DNA from 3 places in the Yersinia entomophaga genome. Region 2 is predicted to be linked to each of the others. Evidence: riboswitches for the same ligand, from Rfam matches in the RefSeq annotation. Region 2 holds a riboswitch; each other region holds the start of a gene.

Region 1 (3,278 bases), 390 kb from region 2:
GCATTTAATATTACTTCCGATCCTAATGCGGGGATTGGCAGTTGGAGCCAGGAGCAGTTGGTTCAATACCTGCGCAGCGGCCATGTTGACGGGAAAGCGCAGGCAGCCGGACCAATGGCCGAAGTGATTGAAAACAGTACCCGTCACCTGACAGAGAGCGACCTTAACGCGATGGCGGTTTATTTACGAACTTTGAAACCGCTGAATCTCGATGATGAAACCAAGAGCCGCTCAGACTGGGGGCAACCGGCAACCGGCGTCGATTCGCTACGCGGCAAGGCGTTTAGCGCCGATGATTACACTGATGGCGCGCGGCTGTATTTGGGGAACTGTGCTAGTTGCCACAGTTTTACCGGCGCGGGAGTTAAGGACGGTTATTATCCTTCTCTGATGAGAAACTCAGTGGTTGGAGCCACGACGCCGAATAATATGGTCAAAGTGATTTTGCACGGGGTGACTCGCCAGACTAACGACGGTGAAGTGTTCATGCCGGGTTTTGCCAACACCCTAAGTGATGAACAAGTTGCGACTCTCAGTAACTATTTGCTGCAACAGTTTGGTCAGCCGACGTTGAACATCAAAGCCGACGATGTGAAAGCATTACGCGAAAACTAGCCTGAGCATAGGGTAATCTGACGCGAAAGGAGCGAAGCGTCCGATTACCCATTGCCGAAATGATTTTTAGCTCGGTTTTACCCAATGCATCAAAATATATTCGCCATCTTCTCCTTTGCCGGTGGCGATTTTCTGCCAGCCATTTTGCTGATAAAACGCCAGCGCTCGCTGGTTGCGGACTAGACACTTTAACACCCCGGTAGCGGTCAATTCCCTCTGTACCGCCTGTAGCAGTAATTTTCCCACGCCAAGACCCTGGCTGCTCGGATCGACAAACAGGTTATGCAGAAAGTTTTCCTCCCGAAAAACCGAAGCAAAGCCCAGCCGGTTACCGTCCTCTACCGCCACCAAAATCTTTTCTCCCAATACCGCTTTATCGAAGTCTTCCAGTCGGAAATTTTCCTGATTAATCCAGCTAAAGGCAGCCTGACGGGAAGCCAGATACAGCGTTCGTAAAAAGGGACGATCGGCTTCCTGATATTCACGAATGTTCATTTTATCCCCCTGAGTAGCGACTTATCACCCTTGAGCCAGAGTTGATCTTATCTTATCAACCGCTGATAATGGTCGTTCTGACTCGGGGTGCCGCGCTAACTCACTGTGTGGCTGAGATTTTACCCGTATTACCTGATCTGGATTATGCCAGCGTAGGGAAGTCTCGGCATCCTCTGGGTACCGCCTTCTTGACCGCCGGTTGGGAGGAATATGTACCTTCGACCTACCGTTTTACTCGCTTCTGCTATCACAGCTTATCTGTTGTCTCCATCGATCGTCTTTTCCGTGGAGATATGCCAATGAAACGTCTCAATGCATTAACCATAGCCGGAACTGACCCTAGCGGCGGCGCGGGTATTCAGGCTGATTTAAAAACCTTTTCTGCTTTGGGTGCTTACGGAACCAGCGTGGTAACGGCTTTAGTGGCGCAGAATACGCGAGGCGTGCAGTCGGTTTATGCGATAGACCCCGCATTTGTGGCCGCTCAATTGGATTCAGTCCTGAGCGATGTACGTATTGATAGCGCCAAATTGGGTATGTTGGCCAATGAAAATATCGTTCAGATAGTGGCAGAAAAGTTACGGCAATACCCACTGGATTTCGTGGTATTGGATACCGTGATGCTGGCCAAAAGTGGCGACCCGCTGTTAGAGCCTGCGGCGGTGGCGGCGCTGCGTCAGCAATTGTTGCCGCTGGTTTCCCTGATTACGCCAAACCTGCCGGAAGCGGCGGCGTTGTTGGATTGTCAGCCTGCGACTAATGAATGGGAAATGTGCGCTCAAGGGCGGGAATTACTGGCTATGGGCTGTCAGGGCGTATTGATGAAAGGCGGACATTTGACCGGTGGGGATAGCCCCGATTGGCTGTTTACGGCTAATGGCGAGTTCCGTTTCTGTTTACCCCGCATTGCCACTCGCCACACGCACGGCACTGGCTGCACGCTGTCGGCGGCGTTGGCGGCGCTACGACCAACACAGGAAAACTGGGCGACAACGGTCTCCGCTGCTAAATCTTATCTGCAAGGCGCGTTGGAGCAGGCGGATACGCTGGAGGTTGGGCAAGGAATCGGGCCGGTTCACCACTTTTATCGTTGGTGGTAGCCCAGCCAGACTGGCGCTCAGTTTATTCGGCGATCAGGAATGGGCGGGTGAGAGCGAACAGCGCCAGCGCCCGCTGTAAGTGAACGGCGTCAAAAGGATTCAGAATAAAGTGCTCTGCGCCTTTACGTGGGCGAATGCAGGGTAATAGGCTGATATTACCCTGCTGATCTTTTTTCTGATCAAATACATAGCTGCCGATGTCATGTTCGTTTTCTCGCCATGAAATCATCACCGCCGCGTGAGGATGTTTATCACTTTTTGGCCGTATAGCGAAAAAATAATCTCCGGCCCAGAACCCGCCGAACTCGCCGTCAATCTGTCGGTTTTTACTGCAGAACACCGCGGAATCAGCAACCTGGTCGATGGCTTTCGGCGTAATTTCCTGATGAAGCCGCTGCCACAGCGGACGACCATTTTCCAACTGCCAGCAGGCTTCACCGAGATAATCGTTCAGATCGCGCCAGTCTTGCTCTAACTGCTGGATCAAGGCTTTATCCAGAATATTGCGGTATTGCTGCATGCCGTTAAGCTCGCCTTCCAGCGCCTCGTAGGTAATCAATTCCATCGTCCGCGGGCGGCGGCGGAAGGTCATCCAGAGCACCATTTTAGGAATACGGAATTCGATAGACTGCACGCTCAGCCGATGCCTATTGCCTTTATTCAGCACAAAACCGTTCGCGGTGCCGCGTTTATTCTGATAGTTACGTACCACCATCACGCTGTTTAGTCCCATCCAGCCGGTGACGTAGTGTTCGTCCTCTGAGTTGGCGACATCCAGATCGACCACCATTTGTAGAATCTTGTCGGTGGTGACTGTCTTTAGCGCCGGAGCATCCGTCGCAGAATAATACAATTTGGGTATGTTTTGAGAAAATTCGAGGCTAGGCATAGAGGCAGATCTTCTTGGTCAATAATCTGGTTCATAGCTTAACTCAAGTTGTCATACCGATTGTTGAATAACTGAATTTAGCGTGGAAATTCGTGCTGGGGATCAACTTTTTCCTGCGTCGCGGGTCTTATGAACTGAATAACAGGGCGGTGAAACCACTGTTGAATATCAAATGACAT
Region 2 (3,278 bases):
ATAGCCAGCTCAATGGTTGTCGCCTGTGGCCCGCCGCCAAGAGACAGCACGGTAGCAAAACTGGCGAAGCACAACATAAAGATCAGCGCGGCAGTAGGCAGAATCTGGCGGCGCAAATAAGGCCATTCCACCCAGCGGAAATGCTGCCAACCGTTCATTCCCAACTGAGCGGCCAATTGGCGCTGTTCCACCGCAATACTTTCCAGTGATTGCAGTAACAGGCGGGTAGCCAGCGGTAGATTGAAAAAGACATGAGCCAGCAGAATGCCTTGCAAACCATAAGGGGAAAAATGGTAATCCAGCCCTAGCCAGCCGAAAAGTTGCGCTAACCAGCCTTGGCGCCCATAGACGCTCAAAATACCAAATAGCGCCACCAATACCGGCAGAACTAAGGTCATGGCGCATAATCGCAGCAACAGTTGACGGCCGGGAAAGCGGCGGCGATACAGAGCGCGAGCCAGCAGAATAGCGGGAGCCACCGAGAACAGGGCCGATAAAAAAGCCTGCCAGAAGGTAAAGCGCACCACGTGCCACAAATAGCTGTCCTGCCATACTCCGATCCAGTCGGCTTCTGGGGCATGACGCCAGATGGCGCTAAATGCCAGCAGCGCCACCCCAACCAGCAGGAATGAAGCAACTAGTCCCGGGCAGAGCCAAGCGGGGATTAGCGGCTGACGGCGGATTGCCATGCCTGAATCCATTTGCTGCGGTTATCGGCTACTTCTTTCGCGCTGAATTCCAACGCTTTTTTGGGCACGGTCAGAGTGTTAAACCCGGCCGGAAGATCCATTTTAATCACGGGATACATCCAGTTTCCGGTAGGAATATGGTTTTGGAAAGCCGGAGAAACCATAAACTGCATGAATTTCTGCGCCAGCTCCGGTTGTTTGCTCGAGGCTACCTGCGCTGCGACTTCCACTTGCAAATAATGGCCTTCACTGAAATCAGCAGCAGCGTATTGATCTTTCTTTTCTTCAATCAAATGATAAGCCGGAGAAGTGGTATAGCTCATGACAAAATCCGCTTCGCCTTTCAGGAACAGGCCATAGGCTTCACTCCAGCCTTTGGTCACGGTCACGGTTTTTTTCGCCAGTTTTTGCCATGCCAGCGGCGCTTCGTCCCCGTAGACTTTCTGCATCCATAACAGTAGCCCCAGCCCCGGCGTGCTGGTGCGCGGATCTTGATAAATAACCTTCCACGGCGAGTCATTTTCGATCAGTTCATGCAGACTTTTCGGCGGGTTTTTTATTTTTTCCTTGTTATATACGAAGGAGAAATAGCCGTAGTCATACGGAATAAATGTGCTGTTATGCCAGGCTTCGGGGAGCGCCAGCTTGCTGGTATCTATCTGACTTGGCGTAAATAATCCGGTTTTCTCTGCGGATTGCACCAGGTTGTTATCCAACCCTAATACTATGTCCGCCGGACTTTTCTTTCCTTCCATTCGCAGGCGATTTAACAGAGAAACGCCGTCTTCCAGTGCGACGAATTTCAGCTCGCAGTTGCATTCTGCTTCGAAGGATTTTTTGATAGCAGGACCCGGTCCCCAATCAGCGGCAAAGGAATCGTAGGTGTAAACCGTCAGGACAGGTTTGGTGGCTTCAGCCGCGGTGGCGGCGGCTGAAATCAGCAGCAGACAGGGAAGAATTCGTTTAAACACTTTGCACTCCTCAAAAAGAAAGGTGGCAAAGGTATCTGAGGCATTGGTCAATATCCGCAAGTTCATCATATTGCTGAATGACGCTCTCAAATCCCTTCGCCGGTATTAACCGGATCAGGTTCGACGGGTTTACTCTCAGCGAATATTGGCCGCGGTTTGCCGCTAAACAATTTTTCGCACCCCGTTGAGACGGCGCTATTGTAGAGGGATAGCCAGACTAGTGAAAGTCTGTTTATTCCTCCGGCGGCGTAAACCAGGCCGATTTGAAATCAAACCAGCCTAGGGTATTCATCCGCACGCCACGCATGCTGTGCTGTCCAAACAATTCTAGCCAGTGATGGAATAACGGGTGAAATTGATGATTGCTGACCAATCGTTGGCTCCATTCCGCCATGGGCAACCGGTTATTGCGCCACTGCGCGACGTCTTGATACAACTCTTCACTCAAACAGTGTTGCAAAAGAGGAAGTTCATATAAGGTGGCAAAAATGGAAAATTCCACCGGCAGATAGAAGTTGGCGCTACCTAGCCAGATATCGCTTTTGGCTTCCCCCCGATACCAGCTGGCGTAATCCAGTTCTTGTACCACCAGTTTCACGCCTTGCGCGGCCAGTACGTCTCTCAGCGTTTGGCTAATGGCGTTGAATTCAGGATGTTCGGTAAAACAGGTTACGGTGAGCTCAGTTAATTCGAGGGGTTTGGCAGAAGGTGGGTTCAGACGATTATGGTGCCAGCGCGGCAAAATACCGTAGGCTGGCGACCAGTAGCGCTGATACAACGCATCGGCATGGCTGAGTAAAGCCACCGGTGTGATCAGTTCACATAGCCAGCGTCTCACGTCCGGTTGGCTGGTGAGCGGGGAGCGTTGATCGAAAAGGAGAAAGTAGCAGCCTTCTTCCAGCCGACTTTCCAATTCGTTGCGGCTGGTATCATCCGCCTGTAAATGAACGCCAGAAGACACTAAATCTTCTGACAATTCAGGTAACACCCAAATATTGACCTCATCAATGAGTGCGCGAAAACCGAAGTAGTTATCGAAAGCCTGAATTTTAAATTGATTTTGCCGGTTGCGAATCACCGAGTAAGGGCCGGTGCCGATAGGATAACGCGAAAAATCAGGTAGTTCAGGCCATTCCTGCGGCAAAATCATGGCGTGAACGCTGCCCAGTAGCCAAGGGAGCCAATAGTCTGGCGTATTAAGTTTTACATCAATGACATAAGGCGTAGGAGAGGTGATTTCCGTGATGTGGGAAAACAGCGGCTGTGTGGTCAAACGCTTTAATGACGTAATCACATCCTGCATTTCTAATTCACGGCCGTGATGGAAGTGAATCGCTGGACGTAAATAAAAGCGCCAATGCAAGGGGGTTAGCGTTTGCCAGTGATGAGATAAATCTGGCTCGGCTTCCCCATTTTCCTCATTTATGCGGGTTAAACCATTAAAAATCTGCCGGACAATATGGGTTTCTGAACGGCGCAGAGCGGAACCGGGCAATAGGTTTTGTAGTTGACGGTAGTAAAGCACTCTAAGTATATGTTTACCTTGTCTAAAACTCCTCCCTAGCTGTGAAAGAAGCATCTGGCGAACCGCCTGTTTATCTCCCACCAATTGCACGAG
Region 3 (3,278 bases), 1.6 Mb from region 2:
GCACGTCGTATTCCCAGGCGATCTTGGTTAACTCGCCCAAAGTATGCAATTCGGCAAATTGCGCTTCATCATTGGCATCTTGAATAGAACCGGGGCGCAGGCCGTCACCCAGTGATAATGAAACGTCGTAAGCGGCGCAGATTTGGCAGATTTCGCGGAAATGCTGATACAGGAAGTTTTCCTGATGATGGGATAGACACCATTTGGCCATGATCGAACCGCCGCGGGAGACGATGCCGGTCAGGCGTTTGGCGGTCATTGGTACGTAACGCAGCAGTACGCCTGCGTGAATGGTGAAGTAATCCACTCCTTGCTCGGCTTGTTCCAGCAAAGTGTCGCGAAACATTTCCCAGGTCAGGTTTTCCGCCACGCCGTTCACTTTTTCCAGCGCCTGGTAGATAGGTACAGTCCCGATCGGCACCGGGCTATTACGCAAAATCCATTCGCGGGTTTCGTGAATATAGCGGCCGGTGGACAAGTCCATGACGGTATCCGCGCCCCAGCGGGTGGACCAGACCAGCTTTTCCACTTCTTCTTCGATAGAGGAGGTCACTGCGGAATTACCGATATTGGCATTCACTTTTACTAGGAAATTCCGGCCAATAATCATCGGCTCAGATTCTGGATGGTTAATATTGGCGGGGATAATGGCGCGGCCAGCGGCGACTTCCTGACGAACAAATTCCGGCGTAATATTTTCCGGTAAATGGGCACCAAAGGCTTGTCCCGGGTGCTGGTGGCGTAACACTTCGCCGCGAATACGTTCACGACCCATGTTTTCCCGAATAGCGATAAATTCCATTTCCGGCGTGACGATACCCGCTCTGGCGTAGTGCAGTTGGGTTACGCATTTGCCCGCAATCGCCTTTTTAGGGCGTGGCAAATGTTCGAAACGTAAATGATCCAAACCTTCATCCGCTAAACGCTGCTGAGTGAAACCGGAGCTTACGCCCTCCAGCATTTCGGTATCCTGACGATCGGCGATCCAGCTATCGCGCAGTTTCGGTAATCCTGCGTGAACATCTAGTTTGGCCTGAGGATCGCCGTAGGGACCCGCGGTGTCATAGACTGGAATCGCTTCGTTATCTTCATAGCGAGGATCGTCTTTGCCGCCGCCGATTAAGGTTGGGCTGAGCTGAATCTCACGCATCGGCACCTGAATGTCCGATCTTGAGCCTTGCAGGTAGATCCGTTGAGAATTAGGGAAGCTAACGCCTTGTAGCGTATTGATAAACTGTTGGGCATCTTCACGTTGTTCTTTGCGTGGACGGGCTTTGGGTTTGGCTGATGCAGCCAATGGAGAAGCATGAGTATTATTAGACATAGCAAATTCCTACCAGTGTGGTTTATTGGGAAAATTGCTTGTCTGGAGCTTGGCGGGAGTAACGATGTTAGCCAGGTGCGACGGAGCTCATCCATTAAAGGTGAAAGCCGTGCGATAGCGATAAATTACTCTTGTTCCCTTCGCGGGTACTAACCCGATCAGGTTCCGCGGATCCCGAATTAACGGTCTCAGCCTGCGCGTTGCTTGGATAAAAAGCCTGCGCTAGGCACTCCGACAAGAAGCCTCAGTATAGGAGAGAGAATAAAAACTACAAGTATGTCTTATAAGCTATTTTATTTGTCGTTTTGAATTTGGGCTGTGATCCAAATGCTCGCGACTCAGTGTAAGCTCAAGTTTGCGTAATAGATCCGCGCGAATAATGGCGTTAATTCTTCGGATCTTCGGTGGCCGCAGGGTGAGCGGCTTCCCAGGATTCGGCGGCCAGTTGGATCAATTTGTCTTCCAGAGTAAAACGAGCGTCAAGCGCTTCGCCGATGTCCGATAATGCCTGATGGAATTCGAAGCAGCTATCCTGATCGATCTCATTGTCGGTATAGCGATCGTGGAAAGCCATGATAGTTTGAGTATTATCTTTTAGCGCCGGATAGAACTTGGTTGCCAGCGCCATTTTTGGGCTAGAGGCACCTTCTGCCTGTTTGATTATTCGGTCGTAAATATGGAAGTGGCCGGAGGAGAGGTAATCCACCAAATTATGGCAAAAGTTCTCCAGCGCTTTTTGATTGAGCGGGGTATGCTTTTCCTTTAGCGGTTTAATACCGATCACGGTGCAATACGAGACTAACAGTTCTTTGCGTGCATGAAGCCATTGATCAATTAATTCATTACTGCCGCCAACGCGTTGAGTCAGGCTTTCCAGTCGGTTGAGCATGATTGACTCCGTGAGTAAGAAAAAGTAACGGTAGGTTACAAAAATGTAACAAGCCAGATTCTAGATTGCCAGTGAAGTCGAGGTTGTGCAACAACGATATGGAACTACAACTTACAGGTGAGGAACATGGCTGGTGGATCGTTAGCCATGAGAACAAATTGTGGCTGCCCAAAGGGGAATTACCCTACGGTAGCGCGGCACTTTGGTCATTACAGGGAAAAACGGCCCGACAGATCGGCGAATGGCAAGGGCAGGCGGTTTGGTTAATTCGCCAACTGATGTCCAGCGAAATGGGATCGGTGCGTCAGTTACTGGATGTCGATCGCGGTTTATTCCAGTTGGCTGGTCGTGGCGTGCAATTGGCGGAGTTTTACCGATCTCACCGTTTTTGCGGTTACTGCGGTCATCAAATGCATGCCAGCCGCACCGAATGGGCCTGTCTGTGCAACCATTGCCGTGAACGTTATTATCCGCAAATCGCGCCCTGCGTAATCGTAGCGATTCGGCGCGGCGAAGAAATTTTGCTGGCTCAGCATGTGCGTCATCGTGGCGGCATTCATACGGTATTAGCAGGTTTTGTCGAAGTGGGCGAAACGCTGGAACAGGCGACCGCCCGCGAAGTGATGGAAGAAAGCAATATTCGTATTAAAAATCTACACTACGTGACCTCGCAGCCCTGGCCGTTCCCGCATTCATTGATGATTGCTTTTATGGCGGAGTATGACAGCGGCGAATTGCGCCACGATCCAAAAGAATTGCTCAACGCCAATTGGTATCGTTACGATCAACTGCCGCTGTTGCCGCCGCCCGGTACTGTAGCCCGCCGTTTAATCGAAGATACCGTGGCATTGTGCCGCACCGAACAGGACAGCTAAATCAGGCATGCTACAATAGCGCCAGATCATTAAGGGAGCCCCATATGAATGAGTTGAAGAACGATCGTTATCTGCGCGCCTTACTTCGTCAGCCCGTAGATGTTACCCCAGTATGGATGATGCGGCAGGCGGGGCGTTATTTGCCAGAATACAAGGCGACCCGTGCGCAGGCCGGGGATTTTATGGCGCT

The links. A riboswitch is a leader RNA that binds a small molecule or an ion and turns the genes downstream of it on or off. The one in region 2 is predicted to bind thiamine pyrophosphate.
Region 1: another riboswitch for thiamine pyrophosphate. It lies ahead of thiD (bifunctional hydroxymethylpyrimidine kinase/phosphomethylpyrimidine kinase); the one in region 2 lies ahead of thiB (thiamine ABC transporter substrate binding subunit).
Region 3: another riboswitch for thiamine pyrophosphate. It lies ahead of thiC (phosphomethylpyrimidine synthase ThiC); the one in region 2 lies ahead of thiB (thiamine ABC transporter substrate binding subunit).

Annotation. Positions count from the first base shown of each region.
Region 1 covers NZ_CP010029.1:3,459,419-3,462,696, forward strand. The annotation lists gene PL78_RS15620 (cytochrome c) at 1-615, shown strand, start outside; gene PL78_RS15625 (GNAT family N-acetyltransferase) at 682-1,110, opposite strand; TPP riboswitch at 1,184-1,286, shown strand; gene thiD (bifunctional hydroxymethylpyrimidine kinase/phosphomethylpyrimidine kinase) at 1,410-2,210, shown strand; gene PL78_RS15635 (hypothetical protein) at 2,233-3,099, opposite strand.
Region 2 covers NZ_CP010029.1:3,069,241-3,072,518, forward strand. The annotation lists gene thiP (thiamine/thiamine pyrophosphate ABC transporter permease ThiP) at 1-689, opposite strand, end outside; gene thiB (thiamine ABC transporter substrate binding subunit) at 665-1,660, opposite strand; TPP riboswitch at 1,734-1,854, opposite strand; gene sgrR (HTH-type transcriptional regulator SgrR) at 1,893-3,278, opposite strand, start outside.
Region 3 covers NZ_CP010029.1:1,507,410-1,510,687, reverse strand. The annotation lists gene thiC (phosphomethylpyrimidine synthase ThiC) at 1-1,324, opposite strand, end outside; TPP riboswitch at 1,443-1,568, opposite strand; gene PL78_RS06860 (Rsd/AlgQ family anti-sigma factor) at 1,710-2,213, opposite strand; gene nudC (NAD(+) diphosphatase) at 2,312-3,088, shown strand; gene hemE (uroporphyrinogen decarboxylase) at 3,133-3,278, shown strand, end outside.